DNA from 4 places in the Bifidobacterium sp. SO4 genome. Region 3 is predicted to be linked to each of the others. Evidence: riboswitches for the same ligand, from Rfam matches in the RefSeq annotation. Region 3 holds a riboswitch; each other region holds the start of a gene.
The links. Region 3 has a riboswitch for thiamine pyrophosphate ahead of tenA (thiaminase II). Riboswitches for the same ligand answer to the same signal wherever they lie in the genome.
Positions count from the first base shown of each region.

Region 1 (4,184 bases), on a different contig from region 3:
ACGGCTTGCCGGCCAGCACGCAGGCGTCGTTGATGAGGAACTTCGCGGCGAAGTTGTCCGTGGCATCCAGCACCAGATCATATGGGGCGATAAGTTCGGCGATGTTGCCGACGCTCACCAGTTCGTGATGGGTCTCCACGGTGACGTCCGGGTTGAGCTCGCGGATGGCCTCCGCGGCCGACTCCACCTTGGGCTCCCCCACGCGGGCCGTGGTGTGGATGATCTGGCGTTGCAGGTTGCTCAGGTCCACCACGTCGCCGTCCACCAGGCCGATGCGGCCCACGCCGGCCGCCGCAAGATACAGCGCCGCCGGCGAGCCGAGGCCGCCCGCGCCGATGATGAGCACGCTGGAGGCCAGCAGCCGCTTCTGCCCTTTGACGCCGACACCCTTGAGGATGAGGTGGCGCGCGTACCGTTCAAGCTGTTCGTCCGTGAATGCCATGTTGCTTCTCCTTAACCCTCTTGGAAGGGAGCTCACCACAGGTGGCTGAGAGGAGTCCCGGCCGAATAGGCCTCACCACTCCCCTCAGCCAACTGCGGCGGCGGTTTCGTCAGTGCAGGTATCCGGTGGTCGGGCTGGATGGCACCGCCTGGCCCTCGGTCACCTTGCCGAGGCCGGACAGGTAGGCCGCGCGACCGGCGTTAATGGCGTTCTTGAACGCCTCGGCCATGAGCGGGATGTTGCCGGCGGAGGCCACGGCGGTGTAGGCCATGACGGCGTCCGCGCCCATCTCCATGGCGTCGCATGCCTGGCTCGGGCGGCCGATGCCGGCGTCGATGATCACCGGCACGTGCGCGTTGGCGATGATGATCTCGATGAAATCGCGCATCCTCAGGCCCATGTTGGAGCCGATGAGCGAGCCGAGCGGCATGACGGCTGCGGCGCCGGCCTCCTCGAGCTGGCGGGCCGCGATCGGGTCCGGGAACATGTAGGGCATGACCACGAAGCCTTCCTTGGCCAGCATCTCGGTGGCGCGGATGGTTTCGGCGTTGTCCGGCAGGAGGTACTTGGTCTCGTGCTCAATCTCCACCTTGACGAAGTCGGTGTGGCACACCTCGCGGGCCAGTCGGGCGATACGCACGGCCTCCTCGGCGTTGCGCGCGCCGGACGTGTTCGGCAGCAGCGTGATGCCCTCGGGGATGTAGTCGAGCACGCTGTTCTCGGTGGTCTGGGCGCGGCGCAGCGCCATCGTGACGATCTGCGTGCCGGCATGCTCGACCGTGGCCTTGATGAGGTTCAGGTCGTAGCGGCCGGAACCCAGGATGAAGCGCGACTGGAATTCGTGGCCGCCGAGGTTGAGCGGCTTGTCCTCCACCGGCAGCATGGGGGCGGCGGTGCCCACGGGGTTGACGACGGCGGGTTGCGGCGGCAACGGCGTCGCCTCGACGGATGCTTCGGTAACCGGATTGATGTTCATGGTTGTTTTCCTTTCATATCCGCCCCTCTCTGAGGGGAGCTGTCACGAAGTGACTGAGGGGAGCAATACAACCGAATGGCTGCTTTCGGACTCCCCTCAGTCCGCTTCGCGGCCAGCTCCCCTCAGAGAGGGGGAGCCATATGTTGTACGGTCGCTCAGCCGCCCTGGACGAACTGCACGATCTCCATCACGCACTGGTCGTCCAGCATGGCCTCGGCGCGCTTCTCACGCGGGATGATCTCGCCGTTGAGTTCGATGGCCACACGCTCGGCGCGGAATCCGTGCGCTTTGAGGTAGTCGGCGACGCTGACCGGCGCCTCGAGCGTGACCTGCTCTCCGTTGACCTGCATTTGAGCTCCCTTCCGAATACTAAAAAAGGGCGCACGAAACGAACCGTACCTTAAGTGGTGCGCCCATTCATGAACCCAGTCATGCGACCGTGCATGACCCGATGGCGCATTGGCTACACCACGCAAGCCGCACACGGCTGAATTATGCGTACGAACTGCGGTGGAGAACCCGACAAATCTTCGGACAACGATTCCTTACGGCGGCATGACCCGCGTCAAGTTCCCCGGTCGAAGCTTCGCTTCCTCTCAGCCTTGCGGCTCCCGTTCGTTACGGTACCCCAGTGTAGGTGCGATGTATGACAACGCTCGACAATGCCGAATCGACGAGCTGCCATTTCGGGATGACGTTCCATTACCTTGTCGCCCCACCTATCGCGTCACTTTTCGAAATAAGCCCATATTTCATGAAAAGCGATCACTGAGCGCCTGTCAGTGATCGCTTTTCACGAAATCAAGCCTCATTTCGAAAATAACGATCACTGACGCACGCTCAGTGATCGTTATTTTCGAAGCATGGCATCAGAACGTGCCGGGGGCCTTGTAGGCGGAGCCGTCCGAGGTGGAGGCCGGGAAGAGCTTGAGCTCCTCGACCTGGGCCTTGGCGTCGGCGATCTGCTCACGCACGCGGCCGTAGGCGGTGCCGCCCTTGCCGTTGCGGGAGTCGACCGAGCCATGGCTGGAAAGCACCTCGCGCACGCCCGGGGCCACGTCGGCCGGCAGGAACGCGGCGAAGGTGTCGATGAAGTCCTGGTCGGTCAGGTCCCACAGCTCCTGGCCGCGGCCCTCGGCGATCTTGACGCATGCGCCGGAAAGCTCGTGGGCATGGCGGAACGGCACGCCGTTCTTGACCAGCCACTCGGCGATGTCGGTGGCGAGCGCGAAGCCGGTCGGCGCCTCGGCCTCAAGACGGTCGGCGTCGAAGTGCATCGTACGGACCATGCCGGTAAAGGCGGGCAGCAGCACCTCGAGCGTGTCGACCTGGTCGAACACGGCCTCCTTGTCCTCCTGCAGGTCACGGGCGTAGGCGGTGGGCAGGCCCTTGAGGGTGGCTAGCAGGCCGGTCAGGTCGCCGATGAGACGGCCGGACTTGCCGCGGGCCAGCTCGGCGATGTCCGGGTTCTTCTTCTGCGGCATGATCGAGGAGCCGGTGGAGTAGGCGTCGTCCAGCTTGACGAACGCGAACTCCTGCGTGTTCCAGATGATGATCTCCTCCGAGAGGCGGGAGATGTCCACGCCGGTCATGGCGGCCACGAACGCGAACTCGGCCACGAGGTCGCGGGCTGCGGTGCCATCGATGGAGTTGTCGGTCACGCGGGAGAAGCCGAGCTCGCGGGCCACGGCCTCCGGGTCGAGACCCAGGGTGTTGCCGGCCAGAGCGCCGGAGCCGTACGGGGAGGCGTTGATGCGCTTGTCCCAGTCGATGAGGCGCTGCACGTCGCGGATGAGCGGCCAGGCGTGGGCCATGAGCTGGTGGGCCAGCAGCACCGGCTGGGCGTGCTGCATGTGGGTGCGGCCCGGCATCACGGTGCGTCCGGCCTTCTCGGACTGTTCGATCAGTGCGTTGACGAGGTCGAGCAGCAGGCCGGCGATCACGCGGGAGTGACGGCGCAGCCAAATACGGATCAGGCAGGCGATCTGGTCGTTGCGGGAGCGGCCGGCACGCAGCTTGCCGCCGAGCTCGTCGCCGGCGATGTCGATAAGGCCGCGTTCGAGCGCGGTGGCCTCGTCCTCGTCGTCTTCAATCGGGGCGAAGGAGCCGTCGTCCACGTGACGCTGCAGGGTGTCGAGCGCGTCCTCCATACGCTGCAGCTCGTCGGCGGTCAGGAGACCGGCGCGGCCGAGCGCGCGGGCGTGGGCGCGGGAGCCGGCGATGTCGTCGTCGGCCAGACGCCAATCGAACTGGGTGGACTTGGACAGGCGGGCCAGCTCGGCGGACGGGCCGGACGTGAAGCGGCCGCCCCACAGGGCCAGATGTTCGTTGTTTTCAGGCATGAATCACTCCTTAATAAAATCCAAGAAGCTCCGCAAAGCTCTATTATCAGCTGCAAGCAAGGCTATCAGCGCGCGGCTACATCATCATCCGCCGCGTCCGAGTCGATGTCGTAGCCGCCTTTGAGGATAAAGTCCTTCAGCAGCTTGGAAGCCAACATGTTCACCTTGAAACGCTTTAGGGGCATGCCCTCTTTCGCTTCAAGATAATGCTGCGCCCGCGCCTCGTCAATGGTGGCTTTCAGCTTACCGAGCCTGTCATATTCATTGATATTCGCTTCACTAAGTTTAAGCGCCAGCATCTCCTCCACCAGAGACCGATCGACCCCGGTCGCGTCAACGAGCTTGTCGATTTGCTCGTCTTTTTCTCGTCGCGCATACCGGGTGATGTACTCTCGCAACGACATGCCCTCTTCCACGGTCACAT
Region 1 is NZ_JAFEJP010000012.1:42,990-47,173, reverse strand. Features, by position in the region: gene thiF (thiazole biosynthesis adenylyltransferase ThiF) at 1-442, opposite strand, end outside; gene JS536_RS08490 (thiazole synthase) at 552-1,418, opposite strand; gene thiS (sulfur carrier protein ThiS) at 1,574-1,768, opposite strand; TPP riboswitch at 1,943-2,043, opposite strand; gene argH (argininosuccinate lyase) at 2,288-3,760, opposite strand; partial or broken gene JS536_RS08475 (HsdR family type I site-specific deoxyribonuclease) at 3,826-4,184, opposite strand, start outside.
Region 1: it holds a riboswitch for thiamine pyrophosphate, as region 3 does, so the genes downstream of both, thiS (sulfur carrier protein ThiS) here and tenA (thiaminase II) in region 3, are expected to answer to the same signal.

Region 2 (4,184 bases), on a different contig from region 3:
CGCTTGATGGCGCGCTTGCCGTCGTCCTCCAGGTTGCGAGCACGGCCCTCGTATTCCTCAACGTCGCCACGGTCCTTGATCCAGTCGAGACGCAGGGGCTTCAGGCCCTCCTTCGGATCGCACTTGGGGCCTTCGGTGTTGTAGTCGATGAACGGCGGGTTCGGTCCCACACCGGGCGTGTCCGAGAGCTTGATCTCGGTGTACGGCACCTCGAGGTCGTAGGAGCCGAACTGGTTCTCGAAATGCACGGGCTTGGTCTTGCGGATGTGCGCCTTGTCGCGCTGGGCCGAGCCGCGGGCGGCGATGTCCACGCGCTGCTGCTTGGCGAGCTTCTGCGCGGCCTTGGCCTCCTTGGCGTTGGTGAACCGCTTGTCGGCGGCCTCGCTGCCCGCCGGCGCGGTGCCCTCCTGGGCGGCCTGCGTGTCCGCCGCGGGGGAGTGGGTCACGATGCGCTTGGCATAGCCGTGCTTCGCTTCGCCGCGCACGGCCTTCCAGCCCTCGACCATCGCGCGGGTGGTCGTCTCGGGATCGTCGGCGCCGGCGATGGCGGAGACCGCGAACCAGCCTGCCGCCTTGGTGTGCGCCAGCATGTCCATGTCGGCCGCGGTCACGCCGCCGCCCACCACCACCGGGAAATCGCAGGCGGCGCAGATGGTGTCGATCTGCTTGGCGTCCAGCGTCTTGCCGGAACCGTCGTTGCCGCCTACGGAGGCCTCCGGCTTGGTGGTGGAGACGTGCAGCGGGCCGGCGCCGATGTAGTCGATGCAGCCGTCCGGCAGTTCGTTGATGAGCTTGACCAGCGCCTCGGTCTCGGCGGACAGGCCCACGATGGCGTCGTCGCCGAGCAATGCGCGGGCCTCGCGCGGCTCCATGTCGGTCTGGCCGATGTGCACGCCGTCCACCTTGATGCCCTTGCGACGGGCCTGCCAGACCACGTCCGCGCGGTCGTCGATCACGAAGGCCACGGAGTCGGACTTGTCGTTGTCCTCGATGATCTGGGCGATGTCCTGCGCCATCGCGGTCAGTTCGGAGGCGTCCGCGTGCTTGGCGCGCAGCTGCAGGAAGGTCGCGCCGCCGCGCAGTGCCTGGTCCACCACGTCGGTCAGCGGGCGGCCCTTGCAGTCCTCGGGGCCCACCACGAAGTACGCGGACAGGTCGAACGAGTCGCGCATGGATGCGTACGGGTATTCGTTGCTCATTGGTTGTTCCTTTGATTGGATAAATAGGAAGTCTGTATGGAATAGGAAATTGACGGTTTGGTGTGGCTCCCCTCAGTCACCTACGGTGACAGCTCCCCTCGGAGAGGGGAGCCTAGAAACTGCGGAAAGCAGTACGATCAGTAAGCCAGAATCTCCGAATCGGCCACCTGTTCGGGCGTGAGGTTCCACAGCGCATCCAGCAGATGCACCTGGAACGAGCCCGGCCCTTCGGCCTTGGCCTCGGCCGCTTCGGCGGCGCGGTTGTACAGCAGGGAGGCGGCCAGGGCGGCCGTCAACGGCTCGGCCACGGCCAGATACGTGGCGGTCACGCCGCCCAGCGAGCATCCCGCACCGGTGATCTTGGCCATCATCGCGCTGCCACCCGGCAGACGGTACGTCCGTTCGCCGTCGGTCACGAGGTCCACGGCGCCGGACACAGCCACGGCGGCCTTGTCTTCGGGCGCCGAATCCGCGAGGAAACGGGCCAGACGTTTCGCCGGTTCCACGGCCGCGTCCACCTCATCCACCGATTCCACGCCGGCCGGACGGCTCGTCTCGCCGTCGGCCGTGGCCAGGCCCCACATGTTCGTCAGGGCGATGATCTCCGAGGCATTGCCGCGCACGATGGTCGGGGGAGCGGCACGGAATGCACGCAGGATCTCGGTGCGGGTCTTGCCGATGCCGGCCGCCACCGGGTCGAGCACCCACTTGTGCCCGCTCTTATGGAACGCGCGTGCGATCTGCGGCAGTGCTTCCGCATAGAACGGCAGCAGCGTGCCCACGTTGATGTAGTCCGCGCCGGAGATGGAGGCCGTGTCGATCACGTCGTCCGGCAGGAAGCTCATGGCCGCCGTGCCGCCGGCCGCAAGCTGCGCGTTGGCCACCAGGTTGATGGTCACGAAGTTGGTGAACGACTGCGCCAGCGGCGTCCTGGCCTTGACATTGCGCACCGCCTGCGCGATGGAGGCCCGTAAAGCCGTCAGATCGGGCTTCCCGTCTGTATGCGTGCCGTCGTTCAGTTGATTGGATGTACCACAATGTACGTGCGAATCATCGCTCATATCACTGCTCCCTACGATGGTCTTAACCAACAGGTTCAAAGGGTCAGGCGCGAAGCCATTCTCAACCCGCCGTTGACGCGGGTCCCCCTGCATTACGCAGCCCAACGTATGCCCGAATCCAGACAATTTCGTCACAAAATCGCACGGAATCGTTGATTTGCGGCCATTGCCTCTGGCGCGTCGCGCGCCGCCGTGGTATTGGGCCGGCACTCAGGTTTTTGGCTCACCTCGATGAGGGGAGCTGGCCGCGAAGCGGACTGAGAGGAGACCGGCCGGATGGCTTTCGGCAATCATATGGCGTCGGGTCTCTCCTGCAGCCGCTCATCCCGCCCCGACCCGTGTAGGATGAAACCGTTTGCGTGAGCCCATCCACAGGGGAGGAACCATGACCGATCAATCCGCCGTCGATATCGAACAGATCAGGGACTATTCGCGCGCGTTCAACGCCGACCGCGCCAATCTCGTGGCCGCCAACGCCGCCGTCTCCACCGGCGTGCTCGCCGCCGCCACCGATTACCAGGGCCTGCGCGCCCTGCCGCGCGACTTCTCCATCGAGCTCAAGCAGGGTTCGATCACCAACCAGGAACGTTCCGGCCGTTGCTGGATGTTCGCGTCCCTGAACACCCTGCGCTACGAGCTCATGCACCGCTGGAACCTCGAGGACTTCGAGTTCTCCGAAATCTACCTATTCTTCTGGGACGCCATCGAGAAGTCCAACACCTATCTCGAGCATGTGCTGGAAACCCTGGATGAGCCCACCGATTCCCGCATCTTCGAAGTCATCAATGACGGCCCGTCCGACGACGGCGGCTGGTGGCAGATGTTCGCCGCGCTGGTGAACAAGTACGGCCTCGTGCCCAAGTCCGCCTACCCCGAATCCGCGAACTCCCGCGACTCGGACGCCTTCAAGCAGTACCTCAACACCAAGTTGCGCGAGTTTGCCGCCGATCTGCGCCGCCGTCACGAGGCTGGCGAGACATTGGACGCCCTGCGCGAGGCCAAGCGCGAGGACATGGCCACCGTCTACCGCATCTGCGCGATCGCGCTCGGCGAGCCGCCGGCGACGTTCGACTTCCTGGCCCGCGTCAAGGACGACGATGACGATAAGGACGGCGAGTCGGGCAAGGCCGGACAGTCCAAGCAGGAATCCGGCATGGACGAGCGCAGGCAGATCCGCGAAACCGGCATCACCCCGATGGAGTTCTACCGCAAGTACGTACCGGTGGACGTCAACGACTTCGTGACCATCTCCAACGCCCCGATGAAGCGCACCCCGTTCAACACGCGCTACCGCATCCGCTACACCGCGAACGTCATCGAGGCGGGCGACATGGAATTCGTCAACGTGCCGCTTGACGTGTTCAAGAAGGCCGCCGTGGACCAGCTCAAGGCCGGCCACCCGATCTGGTTCGCCTGCGACTGCATGCAGTTCGCGCTGCGCGGCGAGGGCGTCTTCGACCGCGACACCGTGCGCGTGGACCAGCTGTTCGGCACCGAATTCACGTTCGACAAGGCGGACGGCCTCGAATACGGCGACCGTCCCAGCAACCACGCGATGACCCTCACCGGCGTAAACCTGGATGACAACGGCAAGCCGGATCGCTGGAAGATCGAGAACAGCTGGGGCAAGGACAACGGCAAGGACGGCTACTATGTGGCCTCCGACGCCTGGTTCGACCAGTTCGTCACCGAAATCATCATCCGCAAGGACATGCTCGACGAGGCGACGCTCAAGCTCGCCCAGGCCGAACCGGTCGAGCTTGACCCCTGGCAGCCCCTCACCCGCCCCTGCCGCTGATTTTCGCAATTCCAGGGTATGGAAGGGATGTAGGGGAGTGCCGCTATCCTGAAGCGGTTGTAACCAAGTCCCCAAACCGTTCAAACCAGAAGGTGCATTGTGGCTCAATCCAAACTCGATGAAGTC
Region 2 is NZ_JAFEJP010000022.1:23,279-27,462, reverse strand. Features, by position in the region: gene thiC (phosphomethylpyrimidine synthase ThiC) at 1-1,199, opposite strand, end outside; gene JS536_RS11175 (hydroxyethylthiazole kinase) at 1,337-2,260, opposite strand; TPP riboswitch at 2,252-2,359, opposite strand; gene JS536_RS11170 (C1 family peptidase) at 2,646-4,058, shown strand; gene JS536_RS11165 (glycine--tRNA ligase) at 4,158-4,184, shown strand, end outside.
Region 2: it holds a riboswitch for thiamine pyrophosphate, as region 3 does, so the genes downstream of both, JS536_RS11175 (hydroxyethylthiazole kinase) here and tenA (thiaminase II) in region 3, are expected to answer to the same signal.

Region 3 (4,184 bases):
GCCTGCCCCACGCGAATGGGCGGGAACCGAGGTTTGCGCCGGGCGGATGCCCTGCCACGCACCACTGTACTCGTCGTGTTCTTGTTAAGCCGGGAGCCGATTGACTGTTGCGGTATGGCCGGATGGCATCGAATCGACGGAAGCTTGCCTTCAGAACGTGGGCATGTCGAGCGATACGGGAGAAGGTGAGGCGTCACCGTCCATCCCATGCGCCGTTGGCCAGTCGTTGAACCATGCGATGATCTGTGACTCGCTTACCGGACGCAGGTCCCAAGCATCAAGTCCGACATTGACCGACTCCGGTCGCGCCCCATCGGGGGAGAGCTGATGGGTGTGCCCGTACAGGAGTCTGCGGCCGTCGAACGGCAATGCCTTCCCGCTGTACTTCGCCACGTCGTCCGGCCAGCCGTATGCGAGGTCCTCCCGGTATGGGAAATGCGACAGATTGACCGCGCCGAGGCCCTCGATCGTGGCTGAACCGTTGGCCTCGAGCGTCTCGAACAGGTTGCGTGCCGGGCGGTCGCCGAGCCACCAGTCGTCGTGGTTGCCGATGATGCCGTGCAGGTGCCTGCATCTGAGCCCCCGCAGACAGGCCTTGAGATGGTTCAGGGAGGTGCGGAAACCGATATCACCGAGGATCCAGAGTTCGTCATCCGGTCCGACTGAAGCGTTGATGTTGTCAATCACCGCTTGATCATGTGCGTCGGTATCGGCTGCCTCGCGGAAGGTGAGGTCCGAATCGAGCGTGGTCTGCCTGGCCCAGTCCTCGGCGGCTTTGCGGCCATGGGCATGCAGGATGTCCCGATAGGTCGAACCGTTCGGATCGAACGTGGTGAACCCGCGCAGCACCGTGACCAGAGGATGTCCGAAATGCGTGTCCGTGGTGAAGTATTGCATTGTTTTTCCTTCGTTCCTTCCTGGCGTTTGGCGTTTACGGTTGAGGCTTCGATGCATCCGTTCCAGCTTTCAGAATAGGTGTGCGCGGTGGCCTTGGGGAGGACGTCGACATGATTCCGGTCAATTGGAAGGGAAGGCGGGTGGTTTTTGTCTTCGGGCATCTTCGGACGGGTAATTGTAGGCACCTGATGGCGGAATACCGCGCTGGGCGGGTCGTCGGCGGGGCGGATTCGTTATCTGATGCCCGATTTGCCGCGGAGAGGGAGCTCTGACGCGGCGAACATGGCGGTAGGTATCGGATTCGCCTCGCTGAATACCTGTGAACGGAGCGAATCCGCTATCGAATGACTGATTCGCTGCGCTGCGGAGTCCGACACCGCGGCAAAACGGTTGGCATATGACCATCCAGCCCCTCGGACACCGCACTCAGCGAGATGATTCAGTCATTTCGTACCGGAATTGCCACGCTGAATCATGATGGCAGCCGATGGCCGATGCCCGACAGCCAAAGCCAGGAATCAGGGGAGATGCGGATTTGGTTTTAAGCTGTCAATATCACGGATTCCACGGGAAGGATGCACATGGAAACGTTGCCGGCGTTGTTGTTGGTCATGGCGCGATGGTTCCTCTACTGGACGGCGTACTCGTTCGTGGGCTGGGCATGGGAGACGATGCTCAGCGTGGTGCTGCGCAAACGGTTCGAGGATCGCGGCATGCTCAATGGTCCTATCTGCCCGATCTACGGGTTCGGCGCCCTCTTGGTACTGGGACTGTTGCATGACGTGCGTGACCCGGTTGCGTTGTTCCTTTCCAGCGGTGTGATCGCCTGCACGCTGGAGTACGCCTCGTCGTGGGCCATCGAGAAACTGTACCATGTGCGGTTCTGGGATTACACGGGCAAACCGTTCAACATCAACGGTCGCGTGTACCTCAACGGATTCCTGGCATTCGGAGCCGGGGCCACTGCCGTGGTGCTGGTGGTCCAGCCGTGGATGACGGCCATCGTGGAATCATGGCCGAACCTTGTGACCGGCATCGCGGCGTCCGTGCTGTTCGTGGCCACGGCGGTGGACTGGGCGATCACCCAGGCCGGCCTGCACAGCTTCGATTCCCGCCTCGCGCGCGTATCCGAACAGATCAAGATACTCAAGCTCGAGCAGATCGAAGCCATCGACACGCGCATCGACATGGCCGACGAAATGCTCACCCGTTCGCTCAGCTGGCAGCAGCGCCGACTGGTGCGCATTTTCCCGGGTCTGACCTCGCTGCGTAACCCGGACATTGCCTCCCGCGTCCGCAGGATACTGGAGCGTCGCGGCTGGTGACGGACGCTTGGTGTCCGGTGAGGCCCGATTCGCCCGATATCGGAGCGATTATGCCCGCGATGTCATATTCCCAGCCTGACCCTCGACCCGCAGTCGTATGCAACGTATAATGGGCGGCGTTGCAGGGGAACCCTCATCGGAACCGAACGTACGAGCGCTTGCCGTGCCGTGCGTTCATCGGCTGAATAGTCGGCCGGCCGGCGGGTTGAGAAAGGCCTGGCCTGACCCTTGGAACCTGTTGGCCAACACCATCGAAGGGAGCAATCACCCATGACTTTCGACGCATCCGCATTCGGACCGATCACGCTCGACCATATCCCGCCGTTTGCGCAACGCCTGCGCGAGGCCGCCGACCAGGTGTGGGAGGAAGGCTACAGCCAGCCGTTCCTGCGCGAGCTCGGCAACGGCACGCTCGCCCGCGAGAAGTTCGCGTTCTACCTGCTGCAGGACTACCGCTATCTCAACGACTACGCCAAGGTCCACGCGCTCGCGCTCACCAAGACGCAGGATCCGGAGATCATGCGGTTCATGGCCGACGTGCAGAACGGCATCTTCAACGTCGAATCCGCCATGCACCGCAAGTACATGACCAGCTACGGCATCAGCGCCGAAGAAATGAACAACGTCCGCCAGTCCGCGTTCGCCCGCGCCTACACCTCCAACATCCTCGCCATCGCCTACGGCAACCCGCTCGTGGACGTCCTGGTGGGCGTGCTGCCGTGCGCCTGGGTGTACGCCGACTATGGCCAGCGTCTCGCCCGCGAATTCGCCGACACGCTTGACGTCAACCCGTACAAGAGCTGGGTCGACATGTACAAGACCGAGGAGTTCTGGAGCTCGTCCGCATGGCTCATCGCGCACATCGAGCAGCTGGCGGAGGGCCTGAGCGAGGAGCGCAAGGCCGAGCTGACGGATATCTTCGTCACCGGCGTGCAGAACGAGTACATGTTCTGGGCCTCCGCCTACGACATGCAGTACTCCTGGAAGCCGGAGTGGGACGCACCGCGCGCGTGACGCCGGCTACAGCGACCACACGAAAGCGCGGATGTCTCTGATCTCCTCATCACAAATGGCGTGTCCCATGCCGGGGTAGCCGTGGTATTCGAGATGACCGGCGTCGTCGAGCACCTGACGTGCGGTGCACTGGTCGAGCAGCGGAATCGTGTGGTCGTTCGAGCCATAGGCCAGGAAGAAGCGGGTCGACGAGTCAAGTCGGGCCGCTTCCTCGCCTTTGAAGGACGGATTCAGCAGCACCGCCGCGTCGAATAGGTCGGGGTACGCCTTGACCATCCGGTACGACAGGTACCCGCCCTGCGAGAAGCCGACCAGCACTTTCTTGCGATGCGCGAACATCGGGGAGTCCAACAGCTGCGTCACAGCCTCGCCGACCGCCGAGCATTCGCGACGACGTTCCTCGATGCTGCACCCATCGGGATACCAGTAGGTGCCACCCATATAGGGCCGGTCGTACGTGCCGCGGAACGACAGATAGCTTGGTTCGATTGCGGATTCGGCGGATGATTCGGCCGGTTCTGCATCGTCGACCGAATCGGTTTCGGTGGCTGCGTCGTCCGCGCCGGCCGCAACGTGCGCCGCATGGTCCACATCATTCGCCGCATGGTCTGCATACACCGCATCGATGATGCGCACCATCTCGCTTTCGTCATTGCCATACCCATGGAACATCACAAACAGCGGATCGCTGCCGCCCGCGTTGATCTGACTGGTCACCCGAAGACGCATAGTGAATCACCTCTTGACTAGCGAGTGTAGCCGGTCATCCGCAGTCTTGGATGGTCCTTGTCTTATCAGACCATCGAACGCATGGAGGCTTCGAAGATTCACGGTGGCCGGATTAATGCGGAATACTGCTGAATTGCTGAGCGTGAAGCATTCGCTGCCGTGTAGTATGCACATGCCCGAAGAGAAATCGCGTCGCTTATTTTAAGTCTATTTTAAATA
Region 3 is NZ_JAFEJP010000004.1:3,449-7,632, reverse strand. Features, by position in the region: gene JS536_RS04135 (phosphoesterase) at 151-897, opposite strand; gene JS536_RS04130 (putative ABC transporter permease) at 1,479-2,222, shown strand; TPP riboswitch at 2,336-2,499, shown strand; gene tenA (thiaminase II) at 2,493-3,236, shown strand; gene JS536_RS04120 (dienelactone hydrolase family protein) at 3,243-3,965, opposite strand.

Region 4 (4,184 bases), on a different contig from region 3:
CTTTCGCCGCCGTCCACGGTGATCACCATGTTCGAGACGGCCACCTGTCCCATGTTCTGGAAGGTGAAGTCCAGGTTGAAATCGGAGCCGGCGGGCACGGATTCGCCGCCGTACGTGAAGTTGGTGACGATGATGTTCGGCACCGGGCCGCCCACGGGGGCGGTGTCCGCACCTTGGGAGGAGTCGCCACCCTCGTCCACGGCGTAGGCGGGGTGCGGCAGGGAGATGACGGTGAGCGCCAGTGCGAGTGTGGCGAACAGCGCCACGATGACGGCGAGGGTGCGGTTGGTGATGTGCTTCATCGGTCAGCTCCTTGAACTGCTGGGGTGGACGGAATAATGGGTTGTGCGGATGATGTGGGCTGGTTGAGCCGGTCGTCGACGATCTTGCCGTCGAGCAGCGTGACGATGCGGTCGGCGTAGGAGGCCATCTGCGGATCATGCGTGACCAGCACGATGGTCTGGTTGAAGTCATGGGCGAACGCGCAGATCATGTCCATGACCTCGGCCTTGGTTTTGGAGTCGAGGTTGCCGGTGGGCTCGTCGGCGAACACCACCTCCGGCTTGGTCACGAACGCGCGGGCGATGCCGACGCGCTGCTGCTGGCCGCCGGACATCTGCCGGGGATAGTGGCCGAGACGATGGCCGAGTCCCACGCGCTTCAGGACGCCACGGGCCGCGCGTTCGCGCTGGTCCTTGGGTACGCCGCGGAACATGAGCGGCATGGCCACGTTCTCCACGGCCGTGAGGTTCGGCAGGAGGTTGTACGACTGGAACACGAATCCGAGATGCTTCTGCCGGAAGGCGGCGAGTTCGCGTTCGCTGAGCTTGCTGACCGGCACTCCCCCGATGCGCACGCCGCCGCGCGTGGGCTTCTCCATGCCGGCGAGCTGGTTGAGCAGGGTGGATTTGCCGGAGCCGGATTCGCCGAAGATGCAGCAGATCTGGCCCTGGGGTATGGCGAGGTTCACGCGGTCGAGCGCCACCACCGTCTCGTCCTCGACGGGGTACTCCTTGCGCAGGTTTCTCACTTCGATGATGGGTCGGGGCACACGCACCTTCTTCTCTCTCGTTCGTCGCCGTTGGCGGACGGTCGGTGCGATCGGCGGAATCATGCCACATGAATCATGCCGCGGAATGGACCGCGGATGGATTGCGACGATGTTTCCTTCTCGCACGTTTTCCAGCAAGTCTAGTGCGGACGTTCAGGCTTCGCACCCCGTAAGGGTGTTCCCTGATGGCGGCTCCGGGGTGACATCTCCGAGGTGGCGGTGACGGCCCTGCGACACTCGGGGCCGGAGCCGGAACCTTCCCAATCGCGCCCGGCATGGCTAGACTGGGATGCGGCTAGGGGAGCGATTTCGCTGAGACCGTTTGGGACCCTTTGAACCTGTGAGGCAATGCTCGCGTAGGGAAGCAACGTGTTGTTCCGCGAAGGTCCGAGGTTACGAAGCGGTGATCCGGCGCCTTCGATGCTCTGGCCGCAATAACGATAACGGGCTGTGCCGCGCACGACGAATGCGCGCGGCACAGCCCACGAAGTGTTTCATGACGCGCTCATGAAGCGCACGGAGTAAAGGAATCGCCATGACCAAGGCCAAATTCGACGGATACGCAGCGGACTACGACAGCTGGTTCATCGCCAACGAGAACGTGTTCCTCAGCGAGCTCAAGCTGCTCAAGCTTTCCCTTGACCTGGCCGGTGTCGCCGGAGACGGCGCCGATGCCAGGATTCTGTCCGTCGGCTGCGGCAGCGGCCTGTTCGAGAAGGCGCTGAAGGACGAGTACGGTCTGACCGTCACCGAGGGCGTGGAACCGTCCGAGGACATGGCCGCCATCGCCCGCAAGCGCGGCATGGAAGTGCAGATCGGCACCGCCGAAACCGCCGACCTGCCCGCGGACACATACGACGTGATCTACTTCAACGGCAGCTCCAGCTATATCCCCGACCTGACCGTCGCATACCGCAACTGCCTCGACGCGCTGAAAAGCGGCGGCAAGCTCGTTCTCATCGACGTGCCGAAGGAGAGCGCCTACGGTCTCATGTACCTGCTCGCCTCCGTGCAGGACGGCTATTCCAGCCACGAGCTCGAAGGCACGATGCCCGAGCTCCCCTACCCCATCGAGCTCGCGAAGTCCGCGTACTGGCACACCACCGAGGAGAAGATCGGCATCCTGACCGACCAGCTCGGCCTGAAGAACCTGCAGTACGCTCAGACGCTCGTGGCCAACCCGGTCTACACCAACCGCGGCGTCGAGGAGCCCTCCGAGGGCTACACCAAGGGCGGCTACGTCGCCATCGTGGCGGAGAAGTAGCGGCGCGAGGATAAAACGCAACACAAAACGGGTTCCAACGGAAATGAATCGTTGGAACCCGTTTTGTATGTGCAAATACATAGGTTTCGCCGCAGCTCCCCTCAGTCAGCTTCGCTGACAGCTCCCCTCAGGGAGGGGAGCCGGAAAACGGCGTTCGGACCGCTGCTACTCCAGTTCCACCGCTCCGGTGTAGAGCTGGTAGTACTCGCCCTTCTGGGCGATGAGCTCGTCGTGGGAGCCGCGCTCGATGATGTTGCCGTGGTCGAGGACCATGATCACATCGGAGTTGCGTACGGTGGACAGGCGGTGGGCAATCACGAAGACCGTGCGGCCCTTCATCAGCGCGTCCATGCCGGCCTGCACCACTTCCTCGGTACGGGTGTCGATGGAGGACGTGGCCTCGTCGAGGATCAGCGCGGGCGGGTCGGCCACGGCGGCGCGGGCGATCGAGATGAGCTGGCGCTGGCCCTGGGACAGACCGGAACCGTCGCCCTCGAGCACGGTCTGGTAGCCGTTGGGCAGCATGCGGATGAAGCTGTCCGCGTTCACCAGCTTGGCGGCCTCGATGCACTCCTCGTCCGTGGCGTTCAGGCGGCCGTAGCGGATGTTGTCCATCACGGTGCCGGTGAACAGGTTCACGTCCTGCAGCACGATGCCCAGCGAGCGGCGCAGATCGGGCTTCCTGATGCCGGCCACGGAGATGCCGTCGTAGAGGATCTGGCCTTCCTGGATGTCGTAGAAGCGGTTGATGAGGTTGGTCACCGTGGTCTTGCCGGCACCGGTCGCACCGACCAGCGCCACCTTCTGGCCGGGCTTGGCGAACCAGGTGATGTCGTGCAGGACCGGCTTGTCCGGGTTGTAGCCGAAGGTCACGTTGGTGAAGCGCACGTCGCCCCTGAGCAGCGTGTACCGGCCGTCCGGCGAGGTGATCGCCTGTTCCTTGGCCTTGATGGCCACCTCGCGGGCGGAACCGCGCAGCTTTTCGGCGGCCTTGAGGGAACGGGTGCCGTCGTCGCCGGCCTCGCGCTTCCATGCCCAGTGGCCGGTCTCGTGGTCCACTTCGGTCATGGTGTGGCCGTCCTCGCCGAGTTCGACGTTCACCAGCGTCACGGTGCCGCCGTCCTGTTCCACGGGCTCGTCCATCAGCGCGAAGATGCGGGAAGCGCCGGCGAGCGCCATCATCACCATGTTGAGCTGCATGGAGACCTGGCCGAGCGGGTTGATGAACGAACGGGAGAGAGTCAGCAGCGAGATCAGCGTGCCGAGGGTGAGCGAGCCGAAGCCGGACAGGCCGAAGTTGCCCACGCCGGCGAGCGCCATGGCGCCGCCCACGATGGCGAGCAGGATGTAGAGCATGTAGCCCATGTTGCCCACGATCGGCATGGTGACGTTGCCCCAGGTGTTCGCTTCGGCGGAGGCCTCGAACAGCTCCTGGTTCTTCTTGTCGAAGGTGTCCTGCGTGGCATCCTCGTGGTTGAAGACCTTGATGACCTTCTGGCCGTTCACGGACTCCTCCACGAAGGCGTTCACGTCGCCCAGCCACTGCTGCTGCTTGACGAAGTAACGGCCCGCACGGGAGACCACCTTGCGCACGATGAAGAACAGCAGCACGGTGAACAGCAGCACGAACACGGTGATCGGCACGGAGAGCCACAGCATGGAGATGACGGCCGCGATCGCCGAGATCAGCGAGGCGAACATCTGCGGGAACGACTGGCTGATGGCCTGGCGCAGCGTATCGGTGTCGTTGGTGTAGCGGCTCATGATGTCGCCGTGCTCGTTGGTGTCGAAGTAGCGGATCGGCAGGTGCTGCTGGTGGGCGAACATGTCATCGCGGATCTTCTTGAGCGTGCCCTGCTCGACGGTGAC
Region 4 is NZ_JAFEJP010000002.1:322,585-326,768, reverse strand. Features, by position in the region: gene JS536_RS02815 (ABC transporter permease) at 1-302, opposite strand, end outside; gene JS536_RS02810 (ATP-binding cassette domain-containing protein) at 299-1,051, opposite strand; TPP riboswitch at 1,339-1,431, shown strand; gene JS536_RS02805 (class I SAM-dependent methyltransferase) at 1,587-2,315, shown strand; gene JS536_RS02800 (ABC transporter ATP-binding protein) at 2,481-4,184, opposite strand, start outside.
Region 4: it holds a riboswitch for thiamine pyrophosphate, as region 3 does, so the genes downstream of both, JS536_RS02805 (class I SAM-dependent methyltransferase) here and tenA (thiaminase II) in region 3, are expected to answer to the same signal.